Regions from separate parts of the Chryseobacterium sp. CBSDS_008 genome, predicted to be linked through region 1. Evidence: riboswitches for the same ligand, from Rfam matches in the RefSeq annotation. Region 1 holds a riboswitch; each other region holds the start of a gene.
The links. A riboswitch is a leader RNA that binds a small molecule or an ion and turns the genes downstream of it on or off. The one in region 1 is predicted to bind cobalamin.

Region 1 (2,203 bases):
CCAAATTCAGTAAATACAATGCAAAAACACAGAAACTATCTTCAGGCAGTGAGTTCCCAGGAGGATCAAAGCTGGTTTTTAAGAGAGGAAAACATTATGCAACTTTGTTTTTTGACAGTAAAAACCTGTTGAAATCACTAAGCTTAACCACAGAACTTATTGATCCGGCTGCCAATTAACGGCTGGAATATTCAAAATAACATAAAATCTGTCATGTTTGGCGGATTTTTGTTTATAGGGCATAGGGCAGGAAACTTTAAGATAAATCTATATCGTTAATCCATGGTTATTTTTCACTTCAGCCATCACAAAAGTACTGTGAGTACTCCCGATAGAATCTACAGATCCTAACTTATTGAATACAAAATCCTGGTAATGTTTCATATCCCGTACCTGAACCTTCAGAAGGAAATCAAAATCTCCGGAAATATTGTAGCATTCCGCAACTTCTTCAATTTCTAAAATTTCTTTTACAAAATCATAACCTACAGACCGGTCGTGAATTTTCAGTTTAATCTGGCAGAAAACCGTAAATCCACGGTTGAGCTTTTCGGCATCAAGAACCGCAGCATATCTTTTCACAAAGCCTTCCTGTTCCAGTCTTTTCACCCTTTCAAAAACAGGCGAAGTGGAAAGGTGTACTTCCTTCGCAAGCTCTTTAACAGTCAGTTTGGCATTTTTCTGGAGCAGCCTGAGCAGCTGTACATCCTTATCATCGAGTTGTTCCACAGAATATTTTTCTTTTAAATTATAAAAACAGTCAAAGTTATAGAATTATATGCTTTTATTATGGTTTTTAAAAGTTTAATTTGCTTAAATATTTCTTATCAATTGTGACTTTATTCTGTATTCTTACCTTTACCCAAAATTAAAAACTTTTACTCAGGACAACTGTTAAAAGTAAAAGTACAGTTCTTTATAAATACTTCATCAAACAGGAAAGGTTTTACTTAAGGTAGATTAATAGGGAATCGTGTGCAAATCACGAACTGTCGCGCAACTGTAAGTAACACACCAAAGGTTTTTGTCCTTGCAGATCCACTGCCAAAAGCGGGAAGGATGGCAGAAACTGTTACAAGTCAGGAGACCTGCCTTTACTGAATTGACAATGCTTTCGCGGCCTGAAGCTTTGGGTCATACAGATGATATATCGGATTCATGTATTTTCTTTAAAAGGAAACTGCATTTCCCGTTATGTCATTACTTTCCTGAAATTTCTTCCGTTAAAACATGACGAAGCATTTTAAAGGGCTTTAATATTAAGTTTAATTAAAAAGTTTAAAAAATGCAAACTCACATTCTTGGCTATCCGCGTATTGGCAGCAAAAGAGAACTCAAAAAAGCCTGCGAGCAGTATTGGTCAGGCAAAATCCTTCCGGAAGAACTTCTGAATACAGGCAGAAATATCTGTAATCAGAACTGGAATATCCAGAAAGAAGCCGGAATAGACCTTATTCCGTGTAATGATTTTTCATATTATGACCAGGTACTGGATATGAGCCTTGTGGTAGGGGCAATCCCTGCACGTTATCATGAAGTAGCGCTTAAAAAGAACAATGCTGAGCTGGATCTTTACTTTGCCATGGCAAGAGGATATCAGAAAGACGGATTGGATATCACAGCGATGGAAATGACCAAATGGTTCGATACCAATTATCACTATATCGTACCGGAGTTTTATAAAAACCAACAGTTTAAGCTAAGCTCAGGTAAAATTTTCAATGAATTTGCAGGAGCAAAACAGGCTGGAATTAATGCGAAACCGGTTATTATCGGGCTGGTTTCTTATCTGCTATTAGGGAAAGAAAAAGAAGAAGGATTCGATAAGATGGATCTTGTCGCAAATCTTCTTCCTGTATATACGGAAATTTTAACCAGGCTTCAGGAGCAGGGTGCTGAATGGATTCAGTTTGATGAACCTTTCCTGGCATTGGATTTAACAGAGAAGGCAAAAGAAACCTATGTTTCCGTATACGCTGAAATAAAAAAACGTTTCCCGAAACTGAAATTTATCGTGGCCACTTATTTTGACGGATTAAAAGATAATACATCGCTTGCAGTTTCACTTCCGGTGAATGTACTGCACATTGATCTTGTCAGAAATCCGGGGCAACTGGATGAAATACTGAATCATATTCCGGAAAGCTTAAGTCTTTCGTTAGGAGTAGTTGATGGTAGAAATATATGGAAAAATGATTTTGAA
Region 2 (2,203 bases), 1.5 Mb from region 1:
TGGTAAAAGCTGAAGAAGGATATGCCAATGTGCGGGTACATAAAGACAATTACAGAAAAATTGTAGATAAAATCCGTATGCGTAAGGGTGATGTATTTGTTTATGTAAAGCCTGCTCCCGGGGAAACAGAATGGATCTGGATCAAATATCCGGAAAAACAGGATGACGACAAACCCTTTGTGCGTTATGAAACTCTTGATAAGGAAGGAATGGTAAATAAAGAGCGTATTGCTTATATTGATCAGCTTCCCGCCTATACCCCTTCCAGGTCTAAAAACGGAAGATCACTTATTTTTACCGATAATTCTGATCCTAAAATTCCTACTGCTCAAAGAAGCAAAGTAGTGATTGACATCTACCCTTCCAATGCGGGTTACCGTAAAAAGGAAAAAGATGCAGAAGGAAAACTACTCACCATTGATAAAGTAAAACCCTGGGGAATCGGAAATGATCTTCCTGAGGGTATGACGGAAATCAAATCCATCAGAGTACAGCAACCGGGAAGAGGTTCTGTTTTTGTAAGAGAAGCCATCAAAAATATGTTCCAGCCTACCATGGATTTTGATAACATTGGAGTCACTTCCCTTGACAGCGATAATATTTTCCTTTATATGATCAATGGTTCAGGAGAAAACAGATACACTACACTCTGGACGATCAAGAAAGGAAGAGTAATCAGCCAGATTATTTTCCATAATCCGGAATAAATTCATTATTTTTGCTTCCGAAAAAGTTTTTACGCTTATTCATCACAGAAATGGGTTCTGCATCACTGCAGATTAAAAGGGAACCGTGTGAAAATCACGGACTGTCGCGCAACTGTAAGTAACTGAAGTCTTTTATCAAAGATCCACTGTGCGGGGCATGGGAAGGAGATAAATGATGTTACAAGTCAGGAGACCTGCCTTTTTCTTACACATGTAACTTTCGCGATTTGAAGTTGTATTGATCTGATGGATTGTTTCAGGAATTCTCTTGATTCCTGTTATTATTCTGTTTTTTCTAATATCATTTCACTTCGCTTTAATTAATAATGATATATGACTACAGAAGAAAGAATTGAAGCATCCGAAACCAGAATCTTTAAAGCGGTTTTCCCCAACACAACCAATCATTACGATACCCTTTTTGGCGGTACGGCCATGCAGCTGATGGACGAAGTAGCTTTTATCACCGCAACCCGTTTTGCGAGAAAAAGAGTGGTAACGGTAAGCAGTGACAAGATCGATTTCAAGAAACCTATTCCTGCCGGAACTATTGTTGAGCTGATCGGGAAAGTTTCCTACGTGGGAAAAACCAGCATGAAAGTGAACGTTGAGATCTACACCGAGCAGATGTATTCCTATGAAAGAGAAAAAGCCATTGTAGGTGATTTTACTTTTGTAGCCATCGATGAATTCAAGAAACCAATCCAGATACTATAAATAGAGTTTCGGGCGGCCAAAGGCCGCCCGAAACTTTTATATTTTAAATATATTTAATGATTGTAATTCATTGGGTTTTTCTTTAATTTTAGCCGCTCAGAATATCATCTGTGTTTCTCTTAAAAACTAATAGAAAATTCATATTACATTACATGAAAAAGATTATCTTAATCATTACACTTATCCTTTCCGTATCATTAACAGCACAAAAAGATGTTACAATTGAGCTTTCTGAAAGTTACGAATTGGGAAATATCATTTTAGCGCTTACAGACTATGGTAAAACAGATCCTTATGATGTTCAAAAGATTCCTCCGTATTATGATGAAATCATGTCTTATTTTGAGCCTGTAAAAGATCATCCGCTATTAAAAAAAGTAAATTATTCAAGAAAGGAGTGGAAAAAGTTCTTAGGTTTCCGGACTGATTTCTATGCATTCTCTTTTGATGAAAAAGGTGTACTTAAAAGAGATTTCCCATTTAATTCATTTGGCCCTCAAGAAGTGGATGAAAATCTGGAACTAATCAACGATTTTGTCAAGAAATCGAATTACAGAGCTTTTTACAAAAATCATCAACAGTTTTATAATACTTTAATTGCCAATTACAAAGAGTATTATTACATCAATGACACCTATGCCTTCCTTGATAAAATTGCTGGACAACCTAAAAATAAAAATACCAAATCCTATGTTATTGCCATTTCTCCTTTAGTAGGCGGACAAAATTGCCACAGAGAGATCAACAGTTCATTAACCGTTGACTTCCCTGATATCGGA
Region 3 (2,203 bases), 1.6 Mb from region 1:
ATAGGCAGCTTTAAAGGAGTTGCTGAACTTTGTTTTGTTCCAATCCCAGGAAAGAAGGCTTCTTACACTTTGGGTTTTATATTTCGTTTTGGTTCCCGTTTCCTCATACACGGGATAATGCTGTGAAGAATCAAAAAACTGGCTCTGCCACGAAATTTTATGATCGTTTGTAATTTTATAGGATGCCCCAACATTGAACGTCGTATTGTAATAATTTCCGTTTCTGCTGATGTAGTTCAGATCATTTACCTTATAATCATTTTCACTTACAGAATAATTTCCGGAAGCTTTAAAACTGAACTTATCATTACTGTAAGAGCCTTTTATAAAATTATTATAGGTATTAAAGGAAGCGATTTCCGAAAATAATGACCCATGCAACCCTTTATTAAAATCAAGGGTATTATTCAGGTGAATACTTCCTCCTATGGCACCACTTCCATACACCACACTTCCTCCGCCGGCTTTTATACCAATCTGATCATACCCGAATAAAGCGATATTATTGATATCTCCCTGCCCCAGAAAATTAGAATTAATGTTAATCCCATTCCAGACAAATGCTGTCTGCTGAGCGGTAGTTCCTCTGAAAGAAGGTGAAGAAACAGCACCCCGCCCATTTTCTTTAATAAAAACCTGGGACTGAAATCTCAGGAGTTCTGAAAAGTTGCTGGAATTTTTCTCGGCATCTTCCGCCGAAATAGTTTGTACAGGATGAAAAAGTTTCACCCTGTTCATCTGGTTGTCAAAGACGTAAATAGTGTCAATGGCTTTCTCTTGTCCAAAAAGAAAACAGCCATAAGATGAAAAAAGCAGTACTAAAGATCTTTTTATATCCATACTTTTTTACTTTTCCTCCGAAAGCAATATGTTTTTTAATTATAATCCTGGCAGGTCTCCTGACTTTCGCATTCTGCCCCTTCCCGTTTTTAAACAGTGGTTTTTTGCAGAAACTTATATTGCGATTTACAGTTGCGGGGACAGTCCGGGAGTTACACCCGATTCCCTTTTCATTCCAAAATACTGGAAACCAAAATTTTTGCAAAGATAGTTTTTTATATGTATTTGCCAAAAAGTGAGATTAAAGCGCAGCAGATTAAAATTCCTGACAATAATTCACAAAAAAACTGCTTTCGATGAAAGCAGCTGTTTATCATAAAATAGTAGGATCATTATTTACCTATAACTTCTGTAATCGGGTTACCTATATTTCCACTTGGGAACTGAATTTTCAGTAAAGAAGATACCGTAGGAGCAATATCTGTCATGTGATATTCTTTATTGCTTTCTCCCTGCTTCACTCCCCATCCCATAAAGATCAATGGAATATGTGAATCATAAGAATTCCATACGCTGTGTGTAGTTCCCGTTTTAGAATACGGCGGAAGCATAGAGTCATGAGAAATCAGCTGAATATCTCCACTTCTCTGTCTGTTGATCCCGTTGATAATTCTTTGTTTAATCGGTTCCGGAATACTGGCTTCCTGCACTTTATCTACAGAAACAGCATATAAAACGGTAGGATCTTTTTCAATTTCTTTTACCGCAAAGTTTCTTACATCATCCAGTTCAAGCTTGCTATCTGCCAATACTTTTCTGTCGAAATAAATCTGGTAGTTATCAATGGCGTTGATCAACTTATCAGCTCCGAATTTTTCTTTTAACTTCTGATTCAGATTCTTTTCTGCATCTTCCCCGAAGAAACCTGTAGGGATCTTATGGTCTTTAAGGAATCCTACAGAATGTGCTCCACCATGGTCAGCAGAAAGGAAAACGGTATACTCTCCTTTTCCTACTTTTGAATCAAGGTATTTGAAAAACTCCGCTAAATCCTGATCTAATCTGATATAAACATCTTCTACTTCAATAGAATTCGGTCCGAATTTATGTCCTGCATAATCGGTAGATGCAAGGTTAATGGCTAAAAAGTCTGTAATATTATCTCCACCCAGTTTTTCACCTTCTACAGAAGCTTCTGCCAGCTTCAAAGTCAATGTGTTTCCGAAAGGTGTATAACGGATATTATCTTTTTTAGCCTGATAGTCTTTGGCTAGATTACTGTAAGGAAAAGTAGGTGTTTTTGCACTTCCCAGCAGGCCTTCCCAGGAGGAATTGTCCGGTGCACTTTCTGTATATTCATTGATCGGAAGTAAGGTATTCCAACCGTTGGCTACTAATTTTTCAGGAAGGTTCTGAGAATTGA
Region 4 (2,203 bases), 1.8 Mb from region 1:
GTTGCCAATGCTACCAGTGTAGTATAGCGTGTTGGATAAGAAAAGTTATCCAGATTGGCATCCAGGTTATTGTACTGAAAATCCCCGCTCAGACTGACATCCCAATTGGGTGTGATAGAATAGATATTGGATGAGGAAAGATAGAGCTCTCGCTGGATATAGGTGTTATCTGTATAAATAATAGACTGCGAACGAACCGTATCCATAAAATGGGTATAATCGTAAGCAAATTTTGCTTTCAGCTGTGTTTCCAATTTGGGAAACAGCTTTTTTCTCAGGTTGGCCTGCACAAAATAATTTTCATCGGAAAGTCTCGCTCCTCTTCCTCCGAAACGCCCGTTGACAATAGGAGCCGGCATTCCGCGGTTTGAAATATAACCGTAGCCACGGATATTCCAGCTTCCGTTATTTAAAGTTCCGTTTAAAGAAGTTTCAAAACGTTTTGCCCGAATATCTGAATCCTGTCTTTTTGCAATGGTATCATAAGCCTGCTGTCCGTCTGGATATTTTTTGGCATACCGAAATCTGTAAATTCCGTCACTCTGCATAAACTCTCCACTGAAGCTGGCAGAAACCCTGTCTGAAATCTTCTGCTCCAATCGGAATGACGGATTGAAAAGATCAATGGAAGCACTCTTCGCTCTGATAACCAGATTAGTTTTTCTTGTTCCTTTAAATACAGGCGTTTTAGGCTGTAAATAAATAGATCCCGAAGATCCGAAGTCTTTTGCCGGCTGGAAGATTTCACTTTTCTGACCGTTATACAATGATATTTCTTCCAGATCATCCAAAGAATATCTTCCCAGATCCACCAGTCCGTTTTGGGCATTTCCTAATTGAATTCCATCATAGAAAACGCCTACATGCTGACTTCCCATGCTTCGGATATTAATGGTTTTCAAACCACCCAATCCTCCATAGTCTTTGATCTGAACACCTGAAAAATACCGCAGTGCATCTGCTACAGACTGGCTGTTCAGTCTTTCCAGCTGCTCTCCCTGCAGGGTTTGTGCCGGAAGGATCTCTTTAAAACTTTTCTTGTAAAGGCTGATCACCTTGATGGATTCTTCCTTCAGCGTGTCATTCTTCTTTTTTTGAGAATATAAAAGTTGAGATGTGATCACCAATATTGTGAAAACAGCTTTATGAATTGTAGAAGTAGTTAGTTTTGCCGCCATTAGCTCATTTAGGATAATGATGACGCTAATGGATATAAGAATACAACGACAAAGCACAGCTGTCACTGCACAGAATCATTGATGTCCTAAGCTTTATTCCACGAAAGCGTCAAACGATTATTTTCTGGCAGGTCTTCTGACTTACTCCATTTTTGAAATCCTTCCCATAAAAAAACAGTGGATATATTCTTCAAAAACTTTGGTGCGGAGCTTACAGCAGCGGGTCTGTTCCGGATTTTCACCGGATTCCCTTTTAAGAGCTTTTTACGGCTCACCAAATTCCGGCAAAGATAAATAATTATTCCTAATACCCAAGTAAAATCATGATTCATAAATAATTAAAGCTCCCGAAGGAGCTTTAACGTGATTTTATCAGGGGTTTCACTTTAAATTCCAATATTCAGGAAAATACTGAACCTTGATTTTGCTTCAATATCTCCCCCAGCCAGATGAGTGTACATGGGAAGCATTACTTCACTTCCCAGACTCAGCTTTTTATAAGAAGCTTCAAATCCCAGTTTTCCGTACAAAGCACTTCCTGCAGTATTGGGTAAACCTTCATCAAACTGTTTGTTCTGAGCATAAACCTCTCCCTGCACTCCGGTTTTTACAGAAAAAATGGACTTATCATTTCCTGCAACCTGATAAAAACCTGTTGCGGCATAGTTCCATTGATTTCCAAAGCGGTAATTTTTTTTATTCTCTGTTTTGATGGTATAATCTGTATTGACCAATACGGCCACTTTATTTTTCTGAAATTTATAATTCAAAGCAGCCTGATAATCCCAGCTTCCGGTTCCCAGCTGAAAACTCGGATTAACACCGGAGACTCCTTTTTCATCAAATTTTCCAAGCGGAATTTTCACACCCAAACCTCCGCTAAGGTGATGGAAATTATCCTTGGAGCTCATCAGCTGGTAAATTCCCATCAGGTTCAGATCCCCTATTCCATTGATTTTAATATCTCCCTGCATGGTTTTCTTTTCATGAAAATGAAAGGGCAGACTTATATAAACACTCAGTTT

Region 2: linked by a shared signal. The riboswitch ahead of ACP3T3_RS08635 (acyl-CoA thioesterase) and the one ahead of metE (5-methyltetrahydropteroyltriglutamate--homocysteine S-methyltransferase) in region 1 are both predicted to bind cobalamin.
Region 3: linked by a shared signal. The riboswitch ahead of ACP3T3_RS09320 (TonB-dependent receptor plug domain-containing protein) and the one ahead of metE (5-methyltetrahydropteroyltriglutamate--homocysteine S-methyltransferase) in region 1 are both predicted to bind cobalamin.
Region 4: linked by a shared signal. The riboswitch ahead of ACP3T3_RS16590 (TonB-dependent receptor) and the one ahead of metE (5-methyltetrahydropteroyltriglutamate--homocysteine S-methyltransferase) in region 1 are both predicted to bind cobalamin.

The regions. Positions count from the first base shown of each region.
Region 1 is NZ_CP188202.1:461,041-463,243, forward strand. Features, by position in the region: gene ACP3T3_RS01980 (hypothetical protein) at 1-179, shown strand, start outside; gene ACP3T3_RS01985 (Lrp/AsnC family transcriptional regulator) at 268-729, opposite strand; cobalamin riboswitch at 925-1,110, shown strand; gene metE (5-methyltetrahydropteroyltriglutamate--homocysteine S-methyltransferase) at 1,286-2,203, shown strand, end outside.
Region 2 is NZ_CP188202.1:1,931,796-1,933,998, forward strand. Features, by position in the region: gene ACP3T3_RS08630 (hypothetical protein) at 1-707, shown strand, start outside; cobalamin riboswitch at 743-923, shown strand; gene ACP3T3_RS08635 (acyl-CoA thioesterase) at 1,041-1,424, shown strand; gene ACP3T3_RS08640 (DUF4932 domain-containing protein) at 1,577-2,203, shown strand, end outside.
Region 3 is NZ_CP188202.1:2,085,959-2,088,161, forward strand. Features, by position in the region: gene ACP3T3_RS09320 (TonB-dependent receptor plug domain-containing protein) at 1-840, opposite strand, end outside; cobalamin riboswitch at 873-1,050, opposite strand; gene pafA (alkaline phosphatase PafA) at 1,173-2,203, opposite strand, start outside.
Region 4 is NZ_CP188202.1:3,676,072-3,678,274, reverse strand. Features, by position in the region: gene ACP3T3_RS16590 (TonB-dependent receptor) at 1-1,178, opposite strand, end outside; cobalamin riboswitch at 1,288-1,472, opposite strand; gene ACP3T3_RS16585 (transporter) at 1,565-2,203, opposite strand, start outside.